Regions from separate parts of the Priestia sp. FSL P4-0332 genome, predicted to be linked through region 3. Evidence: riboswitches for the same ligand, from Rfam matches in the RefSeq annotation. Region 3 holds a riboswitch; each other region holds the start of a gene.
What was found. Region 3 has a riboswitch for lysine ahead of lysA (diaminopimelate decarboxylase). Riboswitches for the same ligand answer to the same signal wherever they lie in the genome.

Region 1 (10,165 bases), 2.2 Mb from region 3:
GCGCTCATCGTCAAGAACAGCACCTAAGAATTCCCATCCTTCGTACTTTGTCACAAGTCCGGCAACTTCATAGCGACGAACCTGCTCATCTAATGCGTACAATAATTGTTGACCCGTTGTTGCTCCAGCAAAAGCCGTACGGTGATGCTGCGTCCCGCCAAATCGTCTGAAGTCTAACAAACCCTCAGGAGTACGGTTAAACATAACACCCATGCGGTCAAGTAAGTGAATAATGCCAGGAGCTGCTTCACACATTGCTTTTACAGGTGGCTGGTTGGCTAAAAAGTCTCCGCCGTACACTGTGTCATCAAAGTGTTCCCATGGTGAATCCCCTTCACCTTTCGTATTTACGGCTCCGTTGATTCCACCTTGCGCGCAAACTGAGTGAGATCTTTTTACCGGAACTAGTGAAAATAAATCTACTTGCTTGCCAGACTCAGCAATTTTTATTGTTGCCATCAAGCCAGCTAAACCGCCACCGACTACGATGATTTTTCCGTTACTCATCGGAACCCCACTCCTTCAAAACCTTAATTTTATGCAAATGCGAATAATGTACGAACACCTACAAATGTAAGTGCTAAGAAGATTGCTAATGTCACATAAGTTGAAATTCTTTGAGAACGTGGTGTTACAGTTAACCCCCAGCTAACTCCAAATGACCATAGACCGTTTGCAAAGTGGAAGATCGTAGATACAACACCAACTATGTAGAATGCAAGCATTGCCGGGTTGCTTAAAATTCGTTCCATCATTTGAAAATCTACTTCTTTTCCAAGCGCAGCTTGTATTCTGGTTTCCCATACGTGCCATGTGATGAAGATAAGTGTGATTACACCTGAAACACGCTGAAGGATAAACATCCAGTTACGGAAAAACCCATAGTTGTTAACGTTTGTTTTAGCAGTGAATGCGATGTAAAGACCGTATATTGCGTGAAAAACGATTGGTAAGAAAATAATGAAAATTTCTAGAGCATAGCGGAAAGGTAAGCTCTCCATGAAGTGAGCTGCTTGATTAAATGATTCTTCTCCCTTTGTCGCGAAATGATTCACAACTAAATGCTGTGTTAAGAAAATCCCGATTGGTATTACCCCAAGTAATGAATGGATTCTCCGATATTGAAACTCTCTGTTTGCCGCCATCTGCGTAGACCCCCCTTAGTTAAATGAACATAGTTTGTGAAGAACTTTCTTACTCCCACTAGACAAATAGATTAATCGTGAATATAGGAAATGAAAACCTTTGCATTTCCTAATAAAGTATGTGACAGGTTAATTTTACTCCCATCGATTAAGAGCGTCAAGGCAAGATATTTAAATCTTCTATAAAATATAAATTTATAAAATTTTATATTTGTTAACGCTTACTATATTGATGTTACAGATTTTTTCTTTCTATTATAATATTGCTTGCCACAACTAAGTAAGCGTTTACTTTATACTTTTATTGTAAACAAGTTCACAAAACATTTACACAGGTAAAAGTACCCTTTTAAAAGGTATATTATGGATTTTTTATCTTTACATCTAACTCTTTTTACCATAATAAAGATCCTCTTACATTTTATTAAAAAAATGCGTGAGAGGTTTTTTAGATTTGTATATAATAGTAGTAAAGAAAGAGGGGAAAGCATGAGCAATTTACAAACAGAATCACAGCAAGAACTTGAAGAGACGATGGAAACATCAGAACCTAATGTCACAGCTGAAACAGAGAGAAATCTTGATCACGTTTCATATTTCGGATACAGCCTTTTGCGTGACGTGTTAATTCCAGAGCTTCTTGGAGACGAAACGAATACCATTTCATACTGGGCAGGAAAACACCTTGCGCGGAAATACCCATTAAATACAATGGATGAAATCGTCGCTTTTTTTAAAGCAGCTTCCTGGGGAACACTGACGCTTGCAAAAAAAGATAAATATTCACTAGAGCTTGAGTTATCAGGTGATGTGGTCAGCAAAAGATTTCAGCAGGAAACTTGTTCGTTTCATCTTGAGTCAGGATTTGTGGCTGAACAGATTCAGCGGCAAAACAACTGCCTAACAGAAGCCTACTTAACACATAAAGAAAAGAACGGAAAAGTGCTGATTTCCGTGCAGTGGGACCGAAAAGATATTTTACCTACCGAAACACGCGCGGAGCGTTATAAAAAGTAAAAAATACGTATATATAAAAGACGTGGAGATACCACGTCTTTTTTCTCTTCTTTATACTTGCACTGCCTGCTGTTCTTCTAGTTCGAATGCTACGTGAAGCGTCTCAACTGCTTTTACCATATCAGCATGCGGTACAACTGTAGATACTTTAATTTCAGACGTGCTGACCATCTTCACTTCAATTTTCTCTCCTGCCAGCACTTCAAACATTTCAGCTGCAACACCTGGGTTTGAAATCATACCAGATCCGACAATCGACACTTTAGCCAGACCGCTTTCATGTTCGATACGCGTATATCCTAAAGTAGATTTATATTCTTTTAAGACAGCAAGAGCAGCTTCTACGTCTACGGTTTTAATAGAAAATGAGATGGATAGACGATTATTAGCCGTTACGTTTTGAATAATAATGTCCACATTTAACTGTTCTTTTGCTAATGCTGTAAAAATAGTAGAAAGAGTTTGCAACTCGTTGTTTAACCCTTCAATTGTCACGCGTGAAATATTATCTTCAAACGCAATTCCTCTTACGACTAAGTTTTGTTCCATTGAAACTTCCTCCTCAACAATCGTTCCATTCTCGTTTTCTAAGCTTGAACGCACTTCTAGCGGTACCTGATAATTTTTTGCAAACTCAACAGCGCGCGGATGCAGCACCCCTGCTCCCAAATTAGCTAATTCTAACATTTCGTCATATGAAATAGAGTGAAGCTTACGGGCATCTTCTACATAGCGCGGATCTGTCGTAAACACTCCTGTTACATCTGTATAAATATCACATTTTGCAGCTTTTAGCGCCGCGGCAAGAGCTACTGCCGTCGTGTCAGAGCCGCCTCGACCTAATGTTGTAATGCTTCCATCTTCTGAACAGCCTTGGAATCCAGCTACTACTACAATTCGTCCGCTATCTAACTGACGTTGAATACGAGTTGTATCAATGTGCTGGATTCGTGCATTGCTATGAACTGCTTCCGTCTGGATGCCAGCTTGCCAACCTGTTAGCGAAGTTGCTTCATACCCTTTGCATTGAAGGGCCATTGTTAACAGGGAAATCGTCACTTGTTCTCCAGTTGTAAGAAGCATATCCATTTCGCGTTTGCTTGGACTGTCCGTAATATCACTTGCTAATTTCACCAGTGCATCTGTGGTTTTGCCCATTGCCGATACAACAACGACTACTTGGTTACCGCGCTCTGCTTCTTGAATAACTCGGTTTGCTACATGTTGAATACGTTCAACAGAACCAACAGATGTTCCACCAAATTTTTGAACGATTAATGCCATAATTTTGTTCATTCCTTTTCAATAAATTTGCATATGCAGGATGATGAGAAGCTAAATTTTTTTACTCAGACAATAAAAAAAGCAATGAGATGAGCTCTCATTGCTTAACGAACGAAAATTATAAAACATAACCGTCCACTGCCGTGAGATAGCTCTCCAAGAATCTACATCTTGACAATCCTACGTTTATTCAACGCAGAACCAGCAATCATTACTATGAGGTAATGTTCACTTCGGCAAATTTCCCTTTCCGCATCATTCATAAGGGCTCATACCCTTCCTGATACGTACTGATTAAATTTGCACCTCTATCTTCACTTCATTTGATGAAGTGTCGTATGAAATTAGTTAATAGCTTATCAAACATTTTCTATTATTTCAAGACTATTTTTGCAATGTTTCATAAATTTTTTCAGCAATGTTTTGAGGAACACCTGAATTTCGAATATCTTCAACCGTTGCTTCTTTCAATTTTTTCACCGAACCAAAATACTTTAACAAAGCTTTTTTACGCTTTTCTCCCACTCCCGGAATGTCGTCCAGAACAGACTGAAAAGCGGACTTAGAGCGCACTTGACGGTGGAAGGTAATCGCAAAGCGGTGAACTTCATCTTGAATTCGCTGAAGCAAATAAAATTCTTGACTATTGCGTTCAAGCGGTATGATTTGAGGAGGCTCGCCAATCATCAGATTCGAAGTTCTGTGCTTATCATCTTTGACAAGACCTGCTGTAGGCACTAAAAGTCCCAATTCATTTTCGAGAACATCCTGCACCGCAGCCAAATGCCCTTTACCTCCATCTACAACAATTAAATCTGGAAGCGGAAGATCTTCTTTTAATGCTCTGGAATACCTTCTGCGAACCACTTCTCTCATGGAACTGTAATCATCTGGTCCCTGCACGGTCTTAATTTTATATTTACGATATTCTTTCTTTTCCGGCTTCCCATCAACAAAAACAATCATCGCAGAAACTGGGTCTGTTCCTTGAATATTTGAATTATCAAATGCTTCAATCCGATAAGGAGCGGCAATTCCAAGCTCTTCTCCTAACCGTTCAACTGCGCCAACCGTGCGTTCTTCATCTCGTTCAATTAAATAGAATTTTTCACCGAGCGCAATTTTTGCATTTTTACACGCAAGTTCTACTAATTCTTTCTTTTTGCCTCGCTTTGGATGCTGAACCTCTACTTCTACTAATTTCTCAGCCAACTCTGCATCAATCGTTGCTGGAACCATCACTTCTTTTGGCTTAATATTTTTGGCATAAAACTGACCGATAAAAGTTAAGAAATCTTCTTCTGGCTCTTTATAAAAAGGAAACATAGAAACTTCTCGCTCAATTAATTTCCCTTGGCGAATAAAGAAAACTTGAACACACATCCAGCCTTTATCATAAGAATAGCCAAACACATCTCGATTAACAAAATCATTAAACGTTACTTTTTGCTTTTCCATTGTCGCTTCGATATGAGCAATTTGATCTCGATATTCTTTAGCCCGTTCAAAGTCAAGTTCTTCTGAAGCTTTTAACATTTTTTCAGTTAACTCTGTTTTGACATGCTCATATCCACCATTTAAAAACCGCGTGATATTTTCAATAATTTGTTTGTTTTGCTCTTCTTTTACTTCTTTTACGCAAGGAGCTAGGCATTGCCCGATATGGTAATACAAACAAGGTCTGTCTGGCATGGTAGAGCACTTTCTTAATGGATAAATGCGATCAAGAAGCCGCTTTGTTTCATTTGCAGCTTGAACGTTAGGATAAGGACCGAAGTATTTCCCTTTATCTTTTTTTATTTTTCTTGTAATAACAAGTCGGGGCTGTTTTTCAGCTGTAATCTTAATAAAGGGATAACCCTTATCATCTTTAAGCATGATATTGTATTTTGGATCATGCTTTTTAATTAAATTCATTTCTAAAATAAGCGCTTCTAAATTAGAAGATGTGACGATATATTCAAAATCGACAATGTCGTTTACAAGTCGAAGCGTCTTTCCGTCATGAGATCCGGTAAAGTAGGAGCGCACTCGATTTTTTAATACTTTTGCTTTTCCTACGTAAATGACCGTTCCATATTTATCTTTCATCAAGTAGCAGCCGGGCTGATCCGGTAAAATAGCCAGCTTTTCTTTTAAATAATCGTTCATATTTTTCTCCTTCCTCTTCTCTTACTCTGTCCATCTATACATTCGCTTATGAAGCGTAACCTACATTCTTTCCTGCCTTACAATACATGCACATAAGCCGGATTTATGGCGATGTTCCTTACATCTAGTATAAAACAAACGAACGCATATTCGCTAAATAAAAGTATTCCCAAAAGAGAAAAAGTGGAGAAAAAGAAAAAACCTAGCCTGAGCTAGGTTTTGACTTACGCGTGTTTATTAATTAATTCTGTTAATGCTTCTTTTGGTTGGAAACCAACTACTTGGTCAACTTTCTCTCCATCTTTAAATAATACTAAAGTTGGGATACTCATAACACCAAATTTTCCAGCCGTTTCTTGATTTTCATCAACGTCTACTTTCACGATTTTAACTTTATCGTTAAGTTCGCCATCGATTTCTTCAAGAACTGGAGCAATCATTTTACAAGGGCCACACCATGGTGCCCAAAAGTCAACAAGCACTAGGCCTGATTTAATTTCATCTGTAAAGTTTTTATCTGTAGCATGTGCAATAGCCATTTTAATTCCTCCTAAATATATGCAATATCCAAATTCTACTCACAGTATATCACCTTCAAATAAGGTTTGCTAACTTTTTGCTTACATTTATACTGTTTATTCTCCGCTCTAGTTTGTACAATTCACATAAAAACATACGTAGAAAATTTCGTTTTCCATGAGGTTGAGACATAAGGAAATGAATCCCATCTAAAGACGAACAAATAGTATACAAGAGCTGAACTGCTAGAAAGACCCACACACATGAAAGCTACGCTTACCCTAACAAAAAAACGAACCACTAATCAAACATCTTGATCAATGGTTCGTTTTTCACTTCGTCTAAAATACTTTTGTCCCAGCCTCTTACGCAGACTGTACTTTCAGCTTTTTAAATTCTTCCGTTAGCAGAGGCACCACTTCAAATAAATCTCCAACGATTCCGTAATCAGCTACTTTAAAAATATTCGCCTCAGGATCTTTGTTAATGGCAACAATAATTTTTGAATTTGACATGCCGGCCAAATGCTGAATGGCTCCTGAGATTCCGCAGGCAATGTATAAATCTGGTGTGACTACTTTGCCCGTCTGACCGATCTGAAGAGAATAGTCGCAGTAATCTGCATCGCACGCTCCGCGAGATGCCCCAACAGCTCCATTTAACACGTCCGCTAGCTCTTGGAGAGGTCCAAAACCTTCCGTGCTTTTTACACCTCGACCACCTGCAATCACGACTTTTGCTTCGGATAAATCAACTCCTTGCGTTGCTTTCCGTACAACTTCTTTTACAACTGTACGCAGGTTTTTGATTTCAACATTTAAATCCTCTACATCGCCTGTACGTCCCTCGTCTTTTGCAAGCGGTGAAATATTATTTGGACGAATCGTGACAAACGTAAAAGCATCGATCATGATTTTCTTTTCAAATGCTTTACCAGAATAAATTGGGCGGGTGAAGACTACTTGATCCCCTCCAACTTCTACATCCGTCACATCGGAGATAAGTCCTTTGTCTAAGCGAGCTGCCAGTTTTGGCGCTAGGTCTTTGCCAAGAGCCGTATGGCCAAATACGATAGCTTCAGGCTGTTCACTTTCAATGATGGCTAATAACGCCTGAGCATAACCATCCGATGTGTAAGCAGCTAAATCTTCATGCTCCGTCACAACAACTTTATTCGCTCCGTACGCAATAAGCTCTTCACTTAAAGCTTTTACTTCCTTTCCTACTAACGCTGCAACAATTTCCCCACCATCAGCTACAGTAGACGCTGCGGAAATCGCTTCAAACGATACGTTTCGTAATCCCCCATCACGTGCTTCTCCTAGAACTAACACTTTGCGTCCCATTGCAATACCCCCATTGTTTTGACTTTTGACTTATTAAATGACTTTTGCTTCTTTATGCAGTAAATTGACCAGTTCTGTCACTTGATCTTTTATATCTCCTTGTAATACGCGTCCTGCGTCTTTTTTCGGAGGCAAATAAATTTCAATTGTCTTTGTTTTTGCTTCTACATCATCTTCATCTAAATCTAAATCATCCAATTCTACTTCAACCAACGGTTTCTTCTTCGCTTTCATAATCCCTGGAAGAGATGGATAGCGAGGTTCGTTAAGTCCCTGCTGAGCTGTTACTAGAAGAGGAAGCGACGTTTCGATAACTTCGGAATCGCCTTCCACATCGCGTACAACAGTCACTTTTTCACCTTCGATATCCAATTTTGTAATCGTCGTAATATAAGGGATTTCTAACTGTTCTGCTACGCGCGGCCCCACTTGGCCCGAACCTCCGTCAATCGCTACGTTTCCTGCCAAAATCAAGTCAGGAGATTGTTCTTTTAAGTACTGTGCCAGCAGCCTAGAAGTCGTGTACTGATCGCCATCTTCTATGTCATCTTCCGTATTGATTAAAACCGCTTTATCTGCTCCCATAGCCAAAGCTGTTCGGAGTTCTTTTTCTGATTCTTCCCCTCCTACACTCACGACCGTAATCTCCCCGCCATGCTTTTCCTTTAGCTGAATAGCTTCTTCAACTGCATACTCATCGTAAGGATTAATAATAAATTCAGCCCCATCTTCAACAATTTGACCATTTTTTAATGAAAGTTTCTCCTCTGTATCGAATGTTCTTTTTACTAACACGTAAATATTCATTCAATTCCCCTCCTAAGCTTATTTTCCTAAAAATTTAGGCTGGCGCTTTTCAATAAAAGCGGCTACGCCTTCTTGAGCATCCCGGCTTTTGAATACGCTTCCAAAAAACTGCGCTTCTTTTTTAATGCCGCTGTAGTAAGCATCTGTTTTTACATGCTGAAGCAGCTGCAAGGTAGCTTTAACAGAGATTGGGCTTTTTTTGGCAATTTTTCTAGCAAGTAAAAATGTTTCATTGATAAGCTGACTTTCTTCAAAAGCTGCATTTGCCAATCCTAACTCCACTGCCTCGCTTCCGGATATTGGATCACTTGTCAGCATCATCTCACAAGCCTTATGAACTCCTACATAACGAGGCAATCGCTGAGTTCCTCCAAATCCTGGTATAATTCCTAACTGAAGCTCAGGCAAGCCCAGCTTAGCATTTTCCGTTACCAAACGGATATGGCAGCTCATAGCAAGCTCCAATCCTCCGCCTAAAGCAGCTCCATGAATAGCTGCAATCACTGGTTTTGGGTAATTTTCAATATACTCAAAGAGCTCTTGACCGTTAACAGCAAGCTTCTCGTATTCTTTTGCCTGCTGAAGTGATGTGAATTCTTTTATATCAGCTCCGGCACAAAAGAATTTCCCTTCACCTTTAATAACGATAACCCTTGTCTCTTTACTATCTTCTAAATGTTTTAAAACACTTGAAAGATCTTTTAATAAATCTTGAGACAAAGCGTTAGCAGGTTGTCTATTCAACGTAATGAAGCTTATTGCATCAACAGTTTCAACCTGGATAATCTCCATTTGTTTACGCCACCCTTTCTTTCTATTTTCATTACCTTGCGCTTTTCCCCTCGCAGGGGAGCAGCAGGCTCACTTACGATTATGAGCCGCTGCAGCCGTTTAACAGCAGGGAATGGACTTTATCTACCGATTCTATTAGACCATATCGATGATCGTTCATTACCCATGTTGTGACAGTTTCATCAATCGTTCCAAAAATCATCTGTCGCGCAAGACGAATATCTATATTTTCAGAAAACTCACCCGTTTCGATTCCTGTCTGCAAAATAGAATCAATGAGAGTCAGATAATCTTTTAATACATCGTTAATTTTCAATCTTAAATCCTTGTTCGATTGACGCAGTTCGAGCTGTGTCACTGTAGCTAAATGATGATCCTCCGCTAGAAACGAAAAATGTTTGTCAATTAACACATGAAGTTTTTCTGCCGCGGTTTCAATTCCCGCCAGTTCTTCATAAATTTTTTCTACAAATTGTCCCATCTTCTCTTGAAACAAGGAAATCAAGACATCTTCTTTGTTTTTAAAATATAAATATATCGTACCGTCTGCAACTCCAGCCTGCTTAGCAATTTTAGAAACCTGAGCATTGTGGTATCCGTTTTCTGCTATTACTACTACAGCTGCATCGATAATCTGTTTATACTTTGGCTTATTTCTTCTCAATCTTATACGCTCCTTTAAAATATGAATGATTATTCATTCATATCTTTATAATAAAGAAACCGCAAGTATCTGTCAATTATGTTTCAGTAAAAAAATCAAAGGCGACGATCGATTACGTCGCCTTTTTATGCTTTTCATTTTCTTCATCAATCAGCGCTCGTCGCAGAATCTTACCGACCGCTGTTTTGGGAAGCTCATTTCGAAATTCATAAAGGCGCGGAACTTTATAAGCAGCTAAATACTTTCTAGAAAACTCATTTAACTCTTCTTCAGTACATCTTACACCATTTTTTAATACAATGTAAGCCTTCACCGTTTCTCCTCTATATGGGTCAGGAACACCCACCACTACAGCTTCTTGAATTTTTTCATGCTCATATAATACTTCTTCAACTTCTCGAGGGTAGATATTATATCCCCCGGCAATAATAATATCTTTC
Region 2 (10,165 bases), 180 kb from region 3:
ATGCTTCGCTTTCTTCTTATCGAGATAAAGAGGCGTACATTCAAACGGTAGAGCTATCGATTTATATTGATAAAAACCAGCAGGGACATGGCATTGGAAAACAGCTTATGAAGCGGATTTTGGAATTAGCTAAAGAACTCAACCATCACGTTGTCATTTCAGGGATTACAAAAGGGAATGATATCAGTGTCAAAATGCATGAGCAATTTAATTTTACATTTTGCGGAGAATTTAAAGAAGTAGGCTGGAAATTTGATCAGTGGCAAGATGTGCTTTTTTATCAGCTTATTTTATAAGATGTATGACACCTTTACACATTGTAACGTTTTAGTTTCGTGTGTAAAGGTTATTAACATAATAAATCGTTTTATTATGTTAATACGAAAGGTGTTAGCTATCATGAATACACATTTTCAATATCAGCATCTAAGAGCTATTCCGAAAAGATGGTCCAAAAAAGAGCTGCATATCCAGCTGAATAGAATCAAGCACAATTCTGAACTATCTACTATAGCAGCAGATCTGCTTTTTCATCTGTTAGAATGTACCCATTCGGGCCTTCAAACTAAACAAGAAATCATAGACTACATCCAAAGCATTCCTACTCATCAACTTCCATCTTTTGTAACCCATTTAAGCAGGTTAATTCAGCATATTTATTATATAGAAGCTGCTGATTACTGTAATCGTCCCCTCAAAGGTTATATGCTTGTTATGAAAAACCAGCCCGCCTATATATCTCTTCATTTTGCTGATCAGATCACATAAAAAAGCTCTCTATTCAAAAGAATAGAGAGCTTTTTTTATTCGTATTTTTTCACTGTTACTTGACATTCTTTTAACGGGATAAGTTTCGACTTTTTCGTCCATTTGTATCCTAACCAAACAATTAAGAATAAAGGAAGTCCGATATAGGAAACAAGTACACCGTACCAGTCAATCGAGTCACCCATAAACGCCGAATAGTTTTGGCCTAAAATAACAACGGCACATAAAATAAAGGCAAAGATAGGGCCAAATGGGAAAAGTTTTGCATGATATGGAAGTTCACTCAAATCATGACCTTGGGCAACAAATGCTCTTCTAAAACGATAGTGGCTGATTGCAATTCCTAACCAAGCAATAAAACCAGACATACCAGAAGCGTTAAGTAACCACGTGTATACCGCACCGTCTCCAAAAAATGAAGCACCAAATGCAAGTGTACCGACAAGTGCCGTTGCGATTAAAGCATTAACCGGAACGCCTCGTTTATTTACTTTTGCTAAGAACCTCGGTGCTTTTCCATCTTTCGCCAAGTTCCACAGCATACGCGTAGAAGCATACATACCTGAGTTACCAGCAGATAAAACGGCTGTTAAAATAACGGCATTGATAGCTGATGCTGCAAACGCCAGACCTGCTCGTTCGAATATTAGAGTAAACGGACTGACCCGCACATCATCACTTGCTAATGAATCCGCTGTGTATGGAATAAGCATCCCAATAACAAAAATAGCTAAAATATAAAATAACAAGATGCGCCAGAAGACTTGTTTAACTGCGCGAGGAACCGTTTTTTCCGGATCTTCACTTTCTCCAGCTGCAACTCCAAGCAACTCTGTTCCTTGGAATGAAAAACCAGCAGCCATAAAAATACCTAAGACAGTAAAGAATCCACCGTGAATGGGTCCATCACCAAGCGTGAAGTTTTTAAAACCTGGTGCTTCATTGTTAAAGATACCAAAAATCATCATAATACCAATAACTAAAAAGATGATAACTGTTACTACTTTAATTAATGAAAACCAAAATTCAGATTCGCCAAATCCTTTTACAGAAAGGTAGTTAAGCCCAAACATAATTAATAAAAACAGGGCACTCCATAAAATAGAAGAAGAGTTTGGGAACCAAAATTTCATAATAAGGGCTCCAGCAGATAATTCAGCTGCAATCGTAATAGCCCAGTTATACCAATAGTTCCAGCCGAGAGCGAAACCAAAGGATGGATCTACAAACCGAGACGCATACGTACTAAACGAACCAGCTTCAGGCATATAAGCTGCGAGCTCCGCCAGGCTGGTCATCAAAAAGTAAACCATGACACCAATAATAGCGTAAGCTAAAAGCGCTCCCCCAGGTCCTGCTGTGTGAATTGCTCCACCACTTGCTAGGAATAAGCCGGTTCCGATGGCTCCTCCTAATGAAATCATCGTTAAGTGGCGAGATTTCAACCCACGTTTTAATTCTTGCTGCTCTTGCATAGATAAATACTCCTTTCGAATGTACGGAAAGAGACGGGATAACATAAAAAAAGCCCGCAGTATATGTGCGCGCTTTTAAATCTGAAAACCGCGTCAACCTTCCGTGAAGATAGCTCTTCACATCACTTGCATGATGTGACAGTTCTGTTCCTGTTCGGAGACAGCCCCAGCTTAAATCAACCGAGAAGTGATCTAAACTTCGGCAATTTTTCCTTTCAAGCAACATCCTCAATGTTCTCTGCATTTCCGTTGCTTTACTATTAAAAACTGCGACCTCTACCTCATCGATTAGGATGAGGGTTTTTTATATTCATTTGACATAAAAGAAGTATATCAAATACTAAAACGATTGTCATTATAAAAAATAGATTCAGAAAATAGAAACATCTTTGAAATCTCTCGAATCTATTTTGTTACATATGGTATAATAAATGTTGTCATAATACTACATAAATATCCGAACGTACCACAGGGGGAGCCGCCGTGCTGAGAGTGAACAAATTGTTCAGACCCTTCGAACCTGTTAGTTAACGCTAGCGTAGGAATGTGGGAATAGTAGCATATATTTGCTTACTCCTGTGTAAACCGTTTGATATGAATGATTCAAAAACAGGAGTGAGAAACGTGAATAAAGCATTACCCTTACAGGCTAAAATTGAAATAGCTATTTTTGCAGCATTAGCACTTCTACTTGATCTTTTGCCTTCCATTAAGATTGCAACGGCTGTGAGTATTTCGTTCTCCATGGTGCCCATTTTTATTATGTGCTTTCGCTGGGGAGTAAAAGGCGGGGCTCTATCTGGTCTATTATGGGGGCTGTTGCAGTTGGCAACAGGAACGGCTTATATTTTAACAGCGCTGCAAACGTTTATTGAATATATTGTGGCTTTTGCTTTTATAGGTTTTGGAGGTGTTTTTTCGCAATCTATTAAAACAAATTTAGCTAACAATAACAGATCAAAAGCTTTTGTTTTGATTGTTTTATCCCTTGTTATCGGCAGCTTCGCACGGTATTTCTGGCACTTTATTGCGGGTATTATTTTCTGGGGATCATACGCGCCAAAGGGCATGTCCGCTCTGTGGTATTCTTTTTCAATGAACGGGATTTCAATGGTAGGGTCACTAATTGCCTGCTTAGTCATTCTTTCACTATTAATTCCATCCGCATCAAGAATGATTGTAACTAAATCACACTCATAATAAAAAAGACTAAATCTACCAAGATTTAGTCTTTTTTGTCATTTGTCACCTTTGTTTACACAAAAGTGTGTCAGGTTTGATAACATAGTTAGTGAAATATTCAAAAAACTGTTTTATGATAATCACCATATTCAAACGAGGTAAGGGATTGATAGCATGCTACAGAAATGGATCACGAGCATAGGTTTAGATATTGGAACAAGCACAACAAAACTGATTGTAAGCAAGCTGCTAATAGCAAATCAACAAAATCAGTTTACGCTGCCAGGCTGTCAAATTATTGATCGTCGCGTAACGTATGCAAGTTCTATCTATACCACCCCTATGCTAAACGATGTTGAAATCGATGTTCAAAAATTAACGGTACTACTAGAACAAGAGTATAAGAATGCAGGAATCTCCTTAGATCAAGTGGAGGCGGGCGCTGTGATCATTACAGGAGAAACGGCTAGAAAGCAAAATGCAGAAAGTATCGTTCACTATCTAGCCGAACATGCTGGGGATTTTGTTGTTGCAACAGCCGGCGCTGACTTGGAAGGAATATTAGCAGCAAAAGGATCAGGAGCAATCGAACGTTCTGCTGAAACAAATGCAGTAATTGCCAATATTGATGTAGGAGGAGGCACTGCTAACATCGCTTTATGTCAAAATGGAAAAGTGATAGAAACGTTTACACTGCATGTAGGCGGGAGATTAATTCGACTAAATGAAGACGGTCTTGTTACCTACATTTCGTCTCATTTAACTGAATTTTTGAAAAATAATTCTTTAACACTGCGAGAAGGTGAAAAAGCAACATTTGAAAAGCTCTCGTCTATCTGTCAATTACTAGCTGAAGAAACCGTGAATTATGTAAAAGCGCTGAATCAAAATTCCTCGCTGCTCGTTTCTCCTCATACAAGATCTTCTATACATCCTGAAACGATCATGGTTTCAGGAGGAGTAGGAGCAATGATGGAGAAGCAAAAGCCAAAAACAGTGAAGGAAGTGGCCATACACGGAGACGTTGGTCCGCTTCTAGCATATCATTTTCAATCCATCCAAGTATCTCAAGCCGCTGAGACAACGCGCGCTACTGTCATTGGAGCTGGTATGCAAAATACAGAAGTTAGCGGATCAACCGTATACATTAAGTCTAAAAAACTGCCGCTGAAAAACATTCCGATTATAGAAATACCCGTACAGCCAGAGGAGGAGTGGAATCCGCAGCTGTTTCAAGAAAGAGCTCGAGCGTCATGTATGCAGGCTTCAACTATTTTCAGTGCAGAAGATCCTCCCGTTGCTATTGCTTTATCTCATTTTCCTTACTGCAGCTATAAGATGCTGCAAGAATTAGCAAAAGTAATAAGCGCTGAATTTATTGCTTGTTTTAAGAGAGCTAAGTGCCTCGTTGTTTTATGCGAGCAAGATATTGCAAAAGCCTTAGGACAAGCACTAGCTAAACAGAGAAAAGAGTTAGAAATTATTTGTTTAGATCAAATTGATTTTACACACGGAGATTACATCGATCTAGGGTTACCAGTAGCTGGAGAAGCAATCTCTGTTTCCGTTAAAACGCTCGCTTTTTCATCCTAATCCACTAAATATACAAGGAGGAAACGATGTTTAAAACTACACGATTGTTAGGAGAAACATTTTCATTTTATAGCTTAAAAGAAATCATGGCCAAAGCAAACGAAGAGCGTTCTGGAGATCAGCTCGCGGGAGTTAGCGCTGAGTCAATGAAAGAACGAATGGCAGCAAAGCAAGTCCTAGCTGATATCACACTTGCTGATATTCGAAACTACCCGCTGCTCAGCGCAGATGAAGACAACGTCTCGGCGTTAATCGAAAGTCAAATTGATTCATCCGTTTACGACATTATAAAAAATTGGACAGTAGGGGAGTTAAGAGAATACATCTTATCTGATGAGCATACCGGAGAAGACCTTCTTGCGCTTAGCAAAGGATTAAGCAGCGAAATGATTGCGGCAGCTACTAAAATTATGTCCAATTTAGATTTAATTCAAGGAGCAGCCAAAATAGAAGTGCAAACTACTTGTCAAACGACTATCGGCCAAAAAGGCGTATTGGCTTCAAGAGCCCAGCCTAATCATCCTTCAGATAACTTAAAGGGAATGAGAGCATCTCTCTACGAAGCGTTAAGCTATGGAATTGGGGATGCGGTTATTGGAATTAACCCCGTTATTGACACAACGGATAATATCTACGCTCTTTTAAATGAAACAAAAAATATAATCAATGAATGGTCCATCCCTACTCAAAACTGTGTGTTATCACATGTAACAAGTCAGATGAGAGCAATCGAAAAAGGAGCATCTGCTGACTTGATTTTTCAAAGTTTAGCAGGAACAGAAGCCGGTAATGACTCATTTGGGATTTCACTGTCTATGCTCAATGAAGCAACAGCGTTAATTCATGAAAAAGGTACAGCAAAAGGTCCGAACCGCTGGTATTTTGAAACAGGACAAGGTTCTGAACTGTCAGCAGAAGCTCACTATAATATTGATCAAGTAACGCTCGAAGCTAGATGCTACGGCTTAGCTCGTCACTACAAGCCTTTCTTAGTTAACACGGTTGTTGGATTTATTGGACCTGAATATTTATATAACAGCAAACAAGTCCTACGAGCTGGGCTAGAAGATCACTTTATGGGCAAAATGCACGGCTTGCCTATGGGAGTAGACGTATGTTACACCAATCACATGGATGCTGATCAAAATGACATGGATAATTTAAGTATGCTTCTAGGAACAGCTGGAGTGAACTTTGTCATAGGAGTGCCCATGGCTGATGACTGCATGCTAAACTACCAGTCTCTTAGTTATCATGACATCGCAACGGTACGTAATGTGTTAGACCGTACCCCAACGCCTTTATTTCAAAAGTGGCTTGAAGATCAGCGTATTATGGAAAACGGACGCTTTACATCTAGAGCCGGAGACCCAACTATTTTTATGAATTTGATTTAAGGAAGGTGCTTACTATGATACCAAAGTCAAATCGCGATCCGCTTGAAACACTTAAACAATTTACCCCTGCCCGCATAGGTGTCGGCCGTACAGGAACAAGGCCGCTAACAAAAGACGTTTTATCTTTTCGCACGGATCATGCTGCAGCCGTGGATTCTGTATATGGAGCAGTTTCAGAAGATATTTTAGCTGAGTTTAACCTTTTCACTGTGAATACACGCGTGAAGTCAAAAGAACATTATTTAAAACGGCCGGATCAAGGAAGGTTATTAGCAGATAACGCTAAGAAAGAAATTTTTAAAAACTGCGTGCAGCAGCCTGATGTACAAGTAGTAGTCTCAGATGGACTGAGTGCCAAGGCAATCGAAGAAAACATAAGCGACGTGTATCCAGCTTTAATTGACTCCCTGCAGTCATATAGGCTTTGTATCGGGACTTCATTTTTTGTAAAAGGGGGACGAGTTGCATGCATGGATGAAATTGGCGAGATCATAAAGCCAAAAGCACTTGTGCTATTGATTGGAGAGCGACCTGGACTGGTCAGTGCTGAATCAATGAGTGCTTACATGTGCTATGAACCTAGCAAAGGCAAAAAAGAGTCTGATCGTATGGTTATTTCTAATATTCATAAAAGAGGGACGCCTCCTATTGAGGCAGCCGCACATATCGGTACCATGATTGACAAAATGATCAAGCAGCAAACAAGCGGTGTACATCTTATTGTTTAAACATCAAAAGGAGGAGAACGTATGGCGTTACAAAAACAATTAAAACCTATTCATTTATGGGCTATTTCAGTGGGCATGGTTATTTCAGGACAATACTTTGGGTGGAATTACGGGTTTGAACAAGGCGGGATTATTGGGCTTGCAATCGCAACCTTAATTGTAACCGTGTTTTACACAACGTTTATGTTCAGTTATGCAGAGCTTTCAACATCTATCCCGCAAGCCGGCGGACCTTCAGCTTATGCAAGAAGAGCACTTGGACCTTTTGGGGGATATATCGCAGGAATTGCCTGCTTGCTTGAATTTATTTTTGCTCCCCCTGCTATTGCAGTGTCAACAGGAGCATACCTACACTTCCTTATTCCAGCCGTTAACCCTGTATACGCAACGGTAGGTGCCTTTATTTTCTTTGTTTTATTAAATTTAATCGGGGTAAAAGAAGTAGCGGTGATTGAGCTTACAGCTACCATTGTTGCACTAATTGGTTTATCTATTTTTTATGTAGCTGGTTTGCCTCATGTACAAACATCGAATATTTTTAATGATCATTCATTTATTAACGGGCCAACAGGGGTACTAGCAGCTATTCCATTCGCTGTTTGGTTTTATCTGGCAATAGAAGGAGGAGCAATGGCAGCGGAAGAAGTGGAAAATCCTAAGAAAAACATTCCTAAAGGATTTATTGGAGCGATTATTACTCTAGCAACCGCAACGTTGTTTACACTATTTGTAACAGCAGGACTTGGCGAAGGAAGCGGGAAGCTAGCCGATTATCCACTTCCACAGGCACTGTCTTCTGTATACGGAAACGGCATTTCAACCGTTGTTGCTATTATCGGCCTATTCGGTTTGATTGCTAGCTTAAACGGAATCATCATGGGATTTTCAAGACAAACCTATGCGCTTGCACGAGATGGGTACTTCCCTAAATTTCTTGCTAAAACGAATAAAAAAGGAGTTCCTGTCGGCGGTTTGTTGATTCCGGGAGCAATCGGCGTGATTTGTGCAGGATCTGCAACATTTGCCAATGCACTTATTATCTTATCCGTGTTCGGAGCAATGATGATGTACTGCATCAGTTTAGTTTCTCTTTTTATTTTACGCGAAAAAGAACCTAACTTGTCTCGTCCTTTTAAAGTAAACTACCCGGTCGTGCCAAGCATTGCCTTAGTATTAGGGATTCTGTGCTTGTACAGCATCATAAAATACAGTGTTCTTACAACAAATTTAATGCTGTTTGGCGTTTCTCTACCTTTAATTTATGTGATTCTTGGAATTTTCCTTCTTTCAATTATTTACTATGTCTTTTATGGCTCTAGACAGCTCAAAAAAGAAGCAGCCAATTCATATCGAGAAGCATCCATTAAATAGGAGGAAAAACGGCTGGCTGTAAAGGCAAGCCGTTTTTCTTGTAAAATTAAAGGGTTGAGCGTTTTTTTGTAGAATGATATACTAGGTCTGTTTGTTGGAAGAATATACATACATTTATATTAGATAAAGAAGGGGCAATTATGATGAACAAACGTAATACAATCATTATCACGGTTGTTTCATCTATTCTGTTATCAGCCTGTCAGCAAGAAGAAACATTAAAAGACGGAAATACAATGATAGTAGAAAAAGATGCAAAAAAAGTACTAAACGAACCAAAAACACAGGTAGAAAGCATTCAATCAATTGATTTAAATAAAGAAGCAATGAGCGGGAAATTTATTACAGCCTGGATGACTGATTACTTTTCAGCGTTTGGAAAAGCAGTGGATCAAAACTCCTTTGATGATTTAAAAGCTTTTTTGAAAGCGGACAGTTCTTTTTATAAAGAGCAGAACCTTCTTGTTGAAAATTTCACACGCCAAGGCATCGAGCAGAAGAAGCAAACGTTTCATATTGTCAATTGGTATGAAGAACCTAACCATGTGTTCAAAATACAAACCCACGAGGAAAGCTTATTAAAGCAGCCGGGTAAAGATCCTTACACTAAAATTTGTGACCGCCTTTATACAGCCGTTTATCAAAACGATACGTTAAAGTTATCGAGTGTAGAACCATTTGACTTTTCATCTAAACCAAATGCAAGCACTGAGACTCCCACTACACAAACAACAGATTTACACGACTACGATGGAAAATGGACCACTGGCAATGATAACGGATCTCCTATCATTCAATTTCTTGCTACATCCAACTCGGAAGCAACGATTAAAATAAATTCGTACCAGCCACCTAGCAAAATCCGCGTGTCAACCGTTGAACAAAAAAATATTCGCTTTGAAAATAACCAAGCAGCCATTAAATATGAAAATGATGGACAAGGAAATAAAGGAACAATTGTCATTACGCTCAAAGAAAATTCCATCTCATTACTTGCTAAAACAGATCAAAATAAAAAGGCAAAGTGGGGAATTCCAAGCGGTGATTACGTGCTCGATACGTTTGAGAATTAAAGATCATTTTAAAAACAGACTAAATTCGGCATTGAGGAGGACACCTTATGCATAAAAAATGGACGATTGCATTCGTTCTACTGCTGCTAATGGTTTTGACAGCCTGTGAAGAAAAAGAAACAGTTAAGTTATCCAAACCAACCGAACCTTCCTCAGATGAAGTGATCCCAAAAGATCAAGCTAAGTCATCTCTTCCTCCTGATCTTGTATCAGAAAAAAAAGCAGAAAAAACTGCGGTTGAGACGATGAACAAAATTTCAAGTACCTATAAAGAATTAGGCCAAGAGTACGAATGGGAAAATGAATCTAACCCTGCTGATTATGAAACGCTAAAAAAAGCGTTAACGCCATACGCAACTTCATCTTTAATTGCAACAAAGCTAAAAAGTATTTCTACTAATTATTACTGCAAAGAATGCAATATGAGCTTTTTTCCTGATGTAACTCATCTTATTCGATTTGAACTTATTAACAATCACGCTGGGCAATTTTCGGTCTCGGCTATTGAGCCAATTAGTAAAGAAGGAAGCGGTGGACTGACCATCTACATGAATTTTAAATACGTCAATAAGCACTGG
Region 3 (10,165 bases):
GCCTAAAAGAGGTAAACAATTACTAAAACGACAGACAAATGAATTCAAAACAAGCTCTGCAACTAATAAATTAGTAGGGAGAGAATGTATATGAATGATAATAGTCTTATCAAAGATCCCTTTTTGGAAAAAGGAGAAATTGAATTTTTAGAATTAAGGAAAGACGAAATACGTTATCTAAAGTTCGATCGGTTTTTGAAAGTGATTAAAACACTTAATCAACGCAGTGATAAAGGCTACCAGAGTCTTATGCTTTCCGTTGATGGCTTTAAAGGTAATTCAAGAGAATTATATGAGATAGAGGAGTTTCGCAGATACGTAAATTTGTTAATTAATCAAGTTCCTCAAATATTATTTTATATTCATGATAAAAACAAAATGACTAATCAAATTTTGAAAAGTCTATCAAACAACAGCAGCCAGCCGGCCTCTATAGATCCTAAAAGAGCACGTTTAATGATTGATGCCATACAGGAGCAAGTAGAGAAAACAGAGGATAAAGAGATAAAGGAGAATCTTTCTGAATTCGTATGTAAAATCCAGAGCTTTGTGAATCAGTATTAACATTTCCCAATAGAAAAGTAGAATCCATATTATAAAAAAGTACGAGAACTCAAAGTTTCTCGTGCTTTTTTATTGGAAAAACAGTAGAAAGAGAAAAGGATTATCAACATAGATTGATAAATAACAAATAATAATGGTAAAGCTTCATATTCTGACGTGAAATAACAAAATAACAAGGAGGAATGAACATTGCATCATATTGAAATAAGAAGACCAAAAATAGAAGACAGCGCAGAACTCCACGAGCTTTTTAATGAAGTAATCACAGATACCTTTCATAAAGAGGGTCTATCTGACATGGTGAACGATATACAAATAGAAATTGAAAGTAAAGAACAATATTTAAAAAGTGACCTCGATAGCGGTGGAAAACATCGATTCTTTTGGCTTGGAATAGATAAGTGCACCAATAAGATTATTGGATGTATCGAATATGGTCCTGCTAGTGAATTAATTACGGCGTGTACAAAAGGAGAGCTGCAAGGATGGATTGAAATCGGCACAGTTTTTGTTCATCCAAAGTACCAAAGAAAAGGTGTAGGGACACTGCTTTTACATACTATGCTGCTTACGCTTCAAAGCAAAGAAATTAAAAAAATTTGTTTGGACAGCGGATACAAAAATGCTCAGGAAGTATGGAAAAACATATTTGGAATCCCTGATTATTTAATAAAAGATTACTGGAGCAAGGGGTATCATCACATGGTTTGGAAAATATCAGCAGAAAGTACGCCGATAGTATTTAAGCTCAGTTATAACAAAGAATAAGGTCTCTCCTAGAAAATAGCCGGTACGTTTCTACCGGCTATTTTCTACTGGTTAAGCTGTTTACATATGTTCAATTATAAATTAGTGTATTTTATTGATTATAATACCTTGACTGTCATAGTAATATGATTTAAATTATACATAAAGAGGTGATACTTTGGTATATGCAAAAATGTCTTCAGATTTACTTCGGGGACATACAGATACAATGATTTTGAAATTACTTCTCAGCGGAGATAAGTATGGTTATGAAATTAGTAAGCTTATTTATACCTACTCTAAAGAGCAGTATGAATTAAAAGAAGCCACAATGTATTCAAGCTTGAAGCGCCTGGAAAAAGACGGTCATATTCTTTCTTACTGGGGAGATGCTGTACAAGGCGGTCGCAGAAAATACTATAAAATTACAGAACAAGGAAAAAGCGTATATAAACAAAACAAAGAAAACTGGGAGCAAGCGAAAAAAATTATTGATTTATTGTTGTAAGAAAGGATGATGTTATAAATGAACGAAAAAATAAAAAATCATGTGCATAACATTTTGGCTCCTTATCAGGATGTAAAAAATGTTCAAGATCTAGAAGAAGAACTATCACAGAACTTGCAGGAAAAATTTACAGATTACAGAAAAGACGGGCATAATGAAGAACAGGCTTATTATATGACAATCAATTCTATCGGTGATATCACAGAACTGATTCAATCAATAAATGTAGAAACAAAGGAATTAAAGCAAACCGTCCCTATGGATTTTTCAAAGACCGAGCTTACAAAATCTGATTTTCGTTCTGTATCGGTGTATAAAGGGAAATTTAATGCAAGTAATTTGAATGAATCTGATTTTAGCTACGCAGATCTTACAGACAGCATGTTTAAAAGCAGCAATTTAACGAAAGCAATATTTCATCAGGTTAATTTGACAGGCGTACAATTTAAATGGGCAAATTTTAAACAGGCTAGTTTTAAAGGCTGTATCTATGACAACACGTACTTTAAGCAATGTAATTTAACAGACGTTGTATTTGACGAAGAAACATTTAACGGAACAATCTTTGAAGGAACATCATTAAAAAAAGCCTCATTTCGCAACGCAACTTTGCTAAATGTACAGTTTCGAGGATCAGATTTAAAGAAATCCGATTTTGAAAGTGCAAAAATGGATAAATTGACATATAACTTTTTAAAAAGTGCCAAGATAGATCTTAGTAAAGTTACGATTATTTAAAGATAAAAAAGACCTCTCTGAAGGTCTTTTTTTATGGACATATAACAATTCTTTTTAAGAGCGAGCAGGATAGTTTATGAGAGAGCTAGAACACATTCATAATACGAACGATTACGGCAACAAGCTGAATATGAGAAGAACATATTCGTATCTTTGAAATAATAAAGCTTTTATCACTTATGTGGAGGAGTATGGAAATGTCTATATATGAAATTTGGAATGAAGTGGATCTTTATATGAATGATAAGCTTATACAACCTGACCCTATTCTTGATGAGGTATTGAAGGCAAATCAAGAAGCTGAATTACCTGCCATCGACGTATCGCCTAGTCAAGGAAAGTTTCTGCATTTGTTAGCTTCATTAAAAGGAGCTAAACGCATTTTGGAAATTGGTACTCTTGGAGGGTACAGCACGATTTGGCTAGCCAGAGCTCTTCCGAAAGACGGGCAGCTGATTACGCTCGAATTAAGCGCTCATCATGCAGAAGTAGCAAGAGCTAATTTAAAAAGAGCGGGAGTAAGCCACTTAGTAGAAGTCATTGTCGGCCCCGGGCTTGATACATTAGCTGTATTAAAAGATAGGGGAACAGATCCGTTTGATCTTATCTTTATTGATGCTGACAAGCCGAATAACCCAAATTACTTAAAGTGGGCTCTAGAATTATCGAAAAGAGGAAGTCTGATTATTTGTGATAATGTTGTTCGTCAAGGGCATGTGGTGAACTCAGAAAGTGAAGATGAAAATGTAAAGGGAATTCGTCAATTTATGAATGCTCTGGCTCAAGAAAAACGAATCAGCGCCACGGCTATACAAACCGTTGGAAGCAAAGGCTATGATGGATTCATTGTAGGGATTGTTGAATGATAAAATTTGTATTACACCTAAAAAGAGACGGAGACATAACTAAACCCATCCAATCAACAGCTAGAATCAAATACATACATGAAACCTACGTTCATCATCACCCTAAAAAATCCGAACGAGTTGGATTCTCAACCAAACTCGTTCGGATGGTCCTTCAACTAACATACTTTTGTTCCAGACTCTTTTTAAATGGGCCCCAATTTATCTGTCATTTGTTTTTCGGTTAAAAAATTAATCAATTCTCGTACAGCGAATGAACTGTAGCGTTCTTTTAACAGAATAATTCCAAGTTCCCACATCATTTCAGGATCTGCAATAGGTACGGTAGTAATATTGGGATCTTTCACTTTGGCATAAAGCGATTCGGGTAAAATAGCAATACCTAGTTCTGCCGCTGTTAATTCAATAATTAAATCCCATTGAGAACTTTTATACGCTATAGAAGGCACAAAGCCTGATTTTAAAGCATCTTGAATTAACCGGTCGTGCAGCGTAAATTCTTCACTGAACATAATGAATTTTTCATGCTCCAATTCTTTCATCCAGACGGAAGAACGTTTCGCTAAAGGATGGTTTTTATGCGCGTATAAAAGGAATCTCTCCTTAACGAACGGGTATACGTGAAAATGTTCATCATGAACGCTTGTGAGAGGAAGCATAACAATCCCCATATCTACACCAGCCTCTTCCACAAGTGCTTCAATTTTTTTTGCTCCAAATTCAATAAGCTCTAGAGATACTTTAGGGTATTGTTCATTAAATGCTTTTGCAATCTTCGGGAAAAACAAGGTCCCGATGAGCGGAGGGACTCCCATCTTGATTTGCCCTGTTTGCAAGTTCACTAAATCTCCCAACAAGTGAGGCATGTCTTTTAACACCGACAGAGCTTTAGTTGCCTGATGATACACGACTTCTCCTGCATCGGTTAGCTTTAATTCTCTTGTTGAACGATCAAGAAGCTCAAATCCTAGTTCATTTTCTACTTTTTTGACGGCTTTACTTAAAGCCGTTTGTGACAAATGAACTTGCAGCGCTGCCTTTGTAAAATTTTTATGATTCGCTACCTCTATAAAGTATTCTAAGTCTCTGATTTCCATGTGAAACTCCATTTCTGCAAACTGCTTATCCTTTTTCTTTACTCTTTATTTTAACCATTAAATTATTTACTGTAAATGTGCTGATTATATCCAATGAATAAAAACAGGGAAAGGAAATGAACTAAAGTTTCTGTCGAAATTGATTTATAAAACGAATAATTTTTTTATAGAGAAACATAGATTTTGCTATTAGCTGATGGGGGATATAAAGATTTTTGCATGTGCGTTCGGGCAAAAATGCAAAACTGATTAAAACAACTGAAAGTCCAAATGCTGCGGCTGTAATCTCTAGCCAGGAAAACATCATACCATTCCTCCTTTTACAAACCTACTAATAGAATATGTAAAAGTTCGAAAGGAGGTTGTACGATAGACCTATAACGAGTGACGGTATGAAGCTCTCTCTAAAAATAAAATTACGTCAAAGAACGTTTGGCACAGGCCCTGCGTTCTTTGACGTAATTTTATTTTCGCTCTTCAGCCTGATGCTCTTGTTTGTTTTGTTCAGTGAGACGTTTTTGATGAGCTTTTGTTTCTGCACTTACGTGATTTGCATCATTCGGTTGATTCTTCTTTGAACCTCCTGCAGCGTTACTCATTAGACGACACCTCCAGTCTGGTTATGAAACATACCTATAGAATGTGCGTATTTACAGACTTTATACACCTCTATCGATATTACTGCACACGAAAAAAGCAAAGGGAGAGTCACTAAGACTGTTCCCTTTGCTTTTTTACTAGGCCACTTTATCGGTGGTGATAATTTTGTTAATCCAGTCTTTTCCTTCTGTAAACCTTGTAACCAGCATTGCTGTTACTGTATTTCCTGTACTATTTAACAGGGTAGCAGGGGCGTCAATAATCGTGGAAATGACCGCAATAATGGGCAGAACTTCTGGCGAAAATCCATAAATCGTAATAATTAACATTTCGCCAATCATACCGCCTCCAGGGATTGCTCCCATTACAGCTCCAACTAAAAAGGCTACGCCTAAAATACTCAAAATGCTCGTAGCAGACGTCATATCTTTTCCAAACAAACTGAATAAGAAAACAATTTTTAGAATACCGCCAATAACAGAACCATCTTTATGCGTGTTTGCTCCTAATGGAATCACCGTTTCAGCAATATCAAGTGGCACACCCATTTTCTTTGTTGCATCTAAATTGACTGGAATAGATGCAGCAGAAGAACAGGTAGCAATAGCGGTGATAGAAGGAGCAGCTGCATTTTTCCAGAACAGTTTAATTCCTGCTTTACCGCCAGCAATCCATGCGTATAGCGTAAAGAAGCCGAAATAGTAAACGATTGCAATTAATAAATAAAGAATAAATGCTCTAGCGTACCCTTGTAAGATCTTTGGTCCTAGTTCTCCTACAACAGTAGCAAAATAGCACCCTAAACCAATTGGAGCATAGTACATCACAATTTTAACAACCTTCATCGATACTTCTTGACCCGAAGTCAGGAATTTCGCCATAGGCTGTCCTTTTTCACCGGCCATCGTTGTAGCAATACCGAAAATGACGGCAAAGACAATTAATTGTAAAATATGCTCTTTCGAAAATAACTGAACAAAATCAGGTACAGTAAAGGTACTAACAAGCTGAGTTAAAAGCGTCATTTTTTCAGCTGTATTTTCACTGTCACCCATTAATTCTTTAATCGCAGAAGTATCTACGTTGTGCAGCGGATTGTAAAGTGACGCGCCTAAAAAGCCTAGAACAGCTGAAACAGCAGCAGTAGCGATAAACACAACGGCGATACCTAGCATAATTTTACCGAGACGTTTCATTTCGTTCATGTTTGCAATTGCCGAAGCCACACTAAAAAAGACAAGGGGAACGATAATCATGAACATTAAATTAAGAAACAAATCACCAAAGGGCTTTACGACTGCTACATCGGGCCCGATAGCATATCCTGCTATCCCGCCAATTAAAATAGCGAGAAGCAGAATAAGCGATGATCTGTACGTTTTAAATACACTTAAAACCATAGTTATATTTCCTCCAAACAACAATAGCTTCTTTACTACGCAAGAACAGCTATCATTTGCTCATTGCATACGTAGTAACGACTGGCTTTACATCTTTTCGCACCAAATCTTCGTATGTTTCTCGCTCCACAGCAAGACGAGCTTCTCCATTTTTTACAAATACAACAGCAGGGCGCGGAATGCGGTTGTAATTGCTAGCCATTGAATAGTTGTAGGCACCTGTAGAGGAAACTGCTAATAAATCTCCTTGATTAACGCGCGGTAAATCGATATCCCAAATAAGCATATCTCCTGATTCACAGCATTTCCCCGCAATCGATACCGTTTCATCTTTTTTATCCGTCACTCTATTAGCCAAGACAGCTTCATGCTTTGCATCATACAAAGCAGGACGAATATTATCGGTCATACCCCCGTCAATTCCCACGTATTTGCGTACACCTGGAATCTCTTTCGTTGAGCCAATTGTATAAAGCGTTGTACCCGCTTCTCCTACGATGCTTCTTCCAGGCTCAATCCAGACTTCCGGAAGGGTATAATTTTGTTCCGTTAACGTACGGCTTAGCTTTTCTGTCAGTGCATCTACATAATACTCAACTGGAAGAGGAGAATCGCTTTCGGTATAACGAATACCAAAACCACCACCTACGTTTAAAACTTTTACTTCAAAGTCCATTTTATCACGAATATTGAATAAGAAATCAGTTAAAATATCAATGGCGCGAGAAAAACCATCTACTTCAAAAATTTGCGAACCAATATGACAATGAATGCCTAAAAGATTATAATAAGGCTTTTCTAATGCAGAACTTACCGCTTTCATGGCTTGGTCATTGGAAAGACCAAATCCAAACTTTGAGTCTTCTTGTCCGGTCATAATATATTCGTGTGTATGGGCTTCAATCCCTGGAGTAACACGGAGAAGAATAGATGCTTTCTGTTTGCGCTCAGCTGCTAAGGCATGCAAAACTTCAAGTTCGGTGAAGTTATCCACAACAAAGCAGCCGATATTCGCATCAAGAGCCATTTCAATTTCTTCAATCGTTTTGTTATTTCCGTGAAAATGAATGCGTTCAGCTGGATATCCCGCTTCAAGAGCTGTAAATAATTCGCCTCCTGAGACCACATCTAATGACATATCAAGCTTCGTTAAAAGATTAGCCATTTCCATACAAAGAAAGGCTTTCCCTGCATAGGCGATTTGATATGAAAATCCACTTCTTTGGAAGGCTGAATGGAAGGCCTTGCATTTCGTCTCAATTAATTCTTGATCGTAGATGTATAGGGGAGTGCCGTATTGTTTTTTCAGTTCGACCGTATCGCACTGTCCAATTTCTAAATGATTGCTGCTGTTAATTTTACTCGTTCCATGTAAGTACATAATCCATATCCCTCCATTTAAATCATTCAACTATAACTTTGATGATCAGTAGAAAAACACAAAAAAGACCCGTGAAGTGATGTTCACGCGTCTTGGTTTCATAATAATAAAGTATTATTACATTCTAGGCATCAACATCTCTTCAATAGCTCTCCACAAACCAAATGGTTTGTGACAGCTCAGCATTTATTCAATACTGAACCAGTATATGAACACAATGGATGTCTATATACTTCGGCACGAAATCCCTTTTACTTATCTTCACAGACTCCATTAGTCTCTAATAAGTGACTCTTGATTTCATGCACCTCTATTCTCAGAGAGGAAAATTATATTTAAATGTAACTCCTATTATATTTCCTTTTCCTCTGTCTAGTCAATGAAAAGTTAAGGCATAGGAATATCAAAAAAAATAAATAAAAAAGCTATAAAGCTTCCAGATAGAATCCAAGCAGCCAGTGCTGTCTTCTGATGAATGATTAAAAGTGAGAACGTGACAACATTGAAGAGAAAAGAACACAGCAGCGACCATCCATAATGATGAGTGATACTGTGATTAACATAAGCAATGAACTCAATCACAGTAAATAAAAGCGCCCACAAAAGAATCCACCACAGCCGGCCGCTTACATGCAACGGCAGCCTTCCTAAAAAAACCGGTATAACAAACGGATAAATAATTAAGGTTATTCCAAGGGAAACCATTAGGTGATCGGGTAGAAAAAGGTGATCAATACCAACAGGGTGAAATACCCATACGCGGTGATGAAACAGCAGCACTTCATAAAGCAAATTCCCCGTGATCCAAAACAACAAAGTAGGATAGTATTCTTGATATCTCCGCCACTTGCCAAATAGTAAACCAAGAATGATGAAAAATAATACAAATGAAGATTGCATACGCTCTCCTTAAAATAATGGTTATTTCTTTTTATTTACATATTATAGTGGTTTTATTCTTTCATTTTTTTATTCAGAAACTATAATAAAAAAGCGGTAAACGCAGTGTTAAATATGCGCGATCACTACTTGTGGTTTGCTTCATCTCACCATAATCTCCGTAAAAGAACTTATTGCGCTTTTGTTTACAATGAAAGGAGCTATATGTCAAAGTCAGCAAGACTCAAAAATAAGCTCAAAATAGCTTCACCTAGTATGTGACTTCTTTTTTTGCTATGCTAAAATTGCGTACATAATGGCATAAGAATACTAGAAGAAAGAAAAGGGTGTTTTGGTATGAAAACATACATCGTAGTTGGAGCTGGGATACTTGGAGCTTCTACAGCATATCATTTAGCAAAAGCAGGAGCAGATGTGACATTGATAGATCGCAAGGATGCGGGTCAAGCTACTGATGCAGCAGCAGGAATTGTTTGTCCATGGCTTTCGCAGCGTCGAAATAAAGCATGGTACCGCTTAGCAAAAGGCGGCGCCAAGTACTATCAAACATTAATTCAGCAATTAGAAGAAGATGGAGAAACGGATACGGGATATAAGCGAGTAGGAGCAATTAGCTTACATACTGATGAGCAAAAGCTTAAAAAAATGGAAGAAAGAGCATATAAGCGTCGGGAAAAAGCTCCCGAAATAGGCGAGATTACACGTTTATCCGCTAAAGAAACACAGGCTTTGTTTCCGGTTCTTTCGGAAGAATACAGTTCAGTTCATATTAGTGGAGCCGCTCGCGTTAACGGAAGAGCTCTTCGAAACGCACTTGTGAATGCAGCGAAGAAAAACGGTGCAAAAATAATAGAAGGAAACGCAGAACTACTTTATGAAAATAATCAAGTAACGGGCGTTTCCGTAAATGGACAAACCCTTCTAGCAAGTACAACAATCGTAACAGCAGGAGCGTGGGCAAATCAATTACTAGAGCCTCTTGGAGTGAAATTTTTAGCAAGCTTTCAAAAAGCACAAATTGTCCACTTGCATCTCCCTGATGTAGATACAAAAGACTGGCCCGTTGTGATGCCTCCAAGCGACCAATATATTCTTTCATTTGAACAAGGTCAAATTGTCATTGGAGCAACACATGAAAACGACACGGGTTATGACTTGAGAGTAACTGCTGGGGGGCTTCATGAGATTTTTTCAAAGGCCTTATCAATTGCTCCCGGCTTAACAGAAAGCACAGTCTTAGAAACAAGGGTAGGGTTTCGACCATTTACTCCAGGCTTCTTGCCAGTCATTGGAACTCTTCCGGCTTACGAAGGAATACTAGTAGCGAATGGTCTCGGAGCTTCAGGCTTAACGTCGGGTCCTTA

Region 1: it holds a riboswitch for lysine, as region 3 does, so the genes downstream of both, MKY06_RS24075 (aspartate kinase) here and lysA (diaminopimelate decarboxylase) in region 3, are expected to answer to the same signal.
Region 2: it holds a riboswitch for lysine, as region 3 does, so the genes downstream of both, MKY06_RS12985 (amino acid permease) here and lysA (diaminopimelate decarboxylase) in region 3, are expected to answer to the same signal.

Annotation. Positions count from the first base shown of each region.
Region 1 is NZ_JBBOUA010000001.1:4,586,110-4,596,274, forward strand. Features, by position in the region: gene sdhA (succinate dehydrogenase flavoprotein subunit) at 1-507, opposite strand, end outside; gene MKY06_RS24065 (succinate dehydrogenase cytochrome b558 subunit) at 537-1,145, opposite strand; gene MKY06_RS24070 (YslB family protein) at 1,635-2,162, shown strand; gene MKY06_RS24075 (aspartate kinase) at 2,214-3,446, opposite strand; lysine riboswitch at 3,588-3,765, opposite strand; gene uvrC (excinuclease ABC subunit UvrC) at 3,831-5,597, opposite strand; gene trxA (thioredoxin) at 5,822-6,136, opposite strand; gene MKY06_RS24090 (electron transfer flavoprotein subunit alpha/FixB family protein) at 6,482-7,462, opposite strand; gene MKY06_RS24095 (electron transfer flavoprotein subunit beta/FixA family protein) at 7,496-8,269, opposite strand; gene MKY06_RS24100 (enoyl-CoA hydratase) at 8,288-9,061, opposite strand; gene MKY06_RS24105 (TetR/AcrR family transcriptional regulator) at 9,141-9,725, opposite strand; gene MKY06_RS24110 (AMP-binding protein) at 9,838-10,165, opposite strand, start outside.
Region 2 is NZ_JBBOUA010000001.1:2,559,992-2,570,156, reverse strand. Features, by position in the region: gene MKY06_RS12995 (GNAT family N-acetyltransferase) at 1-296, shown strand, start outside; gene MKY06_RS12990 (hypothetical protein) at 400-768, shown strand; gene MKY06_RS12985 (amino acid permease) at 804-2,243, opposite strand; lysine riboswitch at 2,346-2,530, opposite strand; TPP riboswitch at 2,705-2,805, shown strand; gene thiT (energy-coupled thiamine transporter ThiT) at 2,838-3,443, shown strand; gene MKY06_RS12975 (ethanolamine ammonia-lyase reactivating factor EutA) at 3,600-5,018, shown strand; gene MKY06_RS12970 (ethanolamine ammonia-lyase subunit EutB) at 5,045-6,415, shown strand; gene eutC (ethanolamine ammonia-lyase subunit EutC) at 6,430-7,143, shown strand; gene eat (ethanolamine permease) at 7,165-8,514, shown strand; gene MKY06_RS12955 (TcaA NTF2-like domain-containing protein) at 8,658-9,587, shown strand; gene MKY06_RS12950 (TcaA NTF2-like domain-containing protein) at 9,635-10,165, shown strand, end outside.
Region 3 is NZ_JBBOUA010000001.1:2,376,026-2,386,190, forward strand. Features, by position in the region: gene MKY06_RS11995 (hypothetical protein) at 91-564, shown strand; gene MKY06_RS12000 (GNAT family N-acetyltransferase) at 754-1,332, shown strand; gene MKY06_RS12005 (PadR family transcriptional regulator) at 1,490-1,819, shown strand; gene MKY06_RS12010 (pentapeptide repeat-containing protein) at 1,838-2,557, shown strand; gene MKY06_RS12015 (O-methyltransferase) at 2,737-3,423, shown strand; gene MKY06_RS12020 (LysR family transcriptional regulator) at 3,609-4,520, opposite strand; gene MKY06_RS12025 (hypothetical protein) at 4,642-4,827, opposite strand; gene MKY06_RS12030 (hypothetical protein) at 4,985-5,119, opposite strand; gene MKY06_RS12035 (dicarboxylate/amino acid:cation symporter) at 5,258-6,520, opposite strand; gene lysA (diaminopimelate decarboxylase) at 6,573-7,901, opposite strand; lysine riboswitch at 8,040-8,222, opposite strand; gene MKY06_RS12045 (CBO0543 family protein) at 8,289-8,801, opposite strand; gene MKY06_RS12050 (NAD(P)/FAD-dependent oxidoreductase) at 9,138-10,165, shown strand, end outside.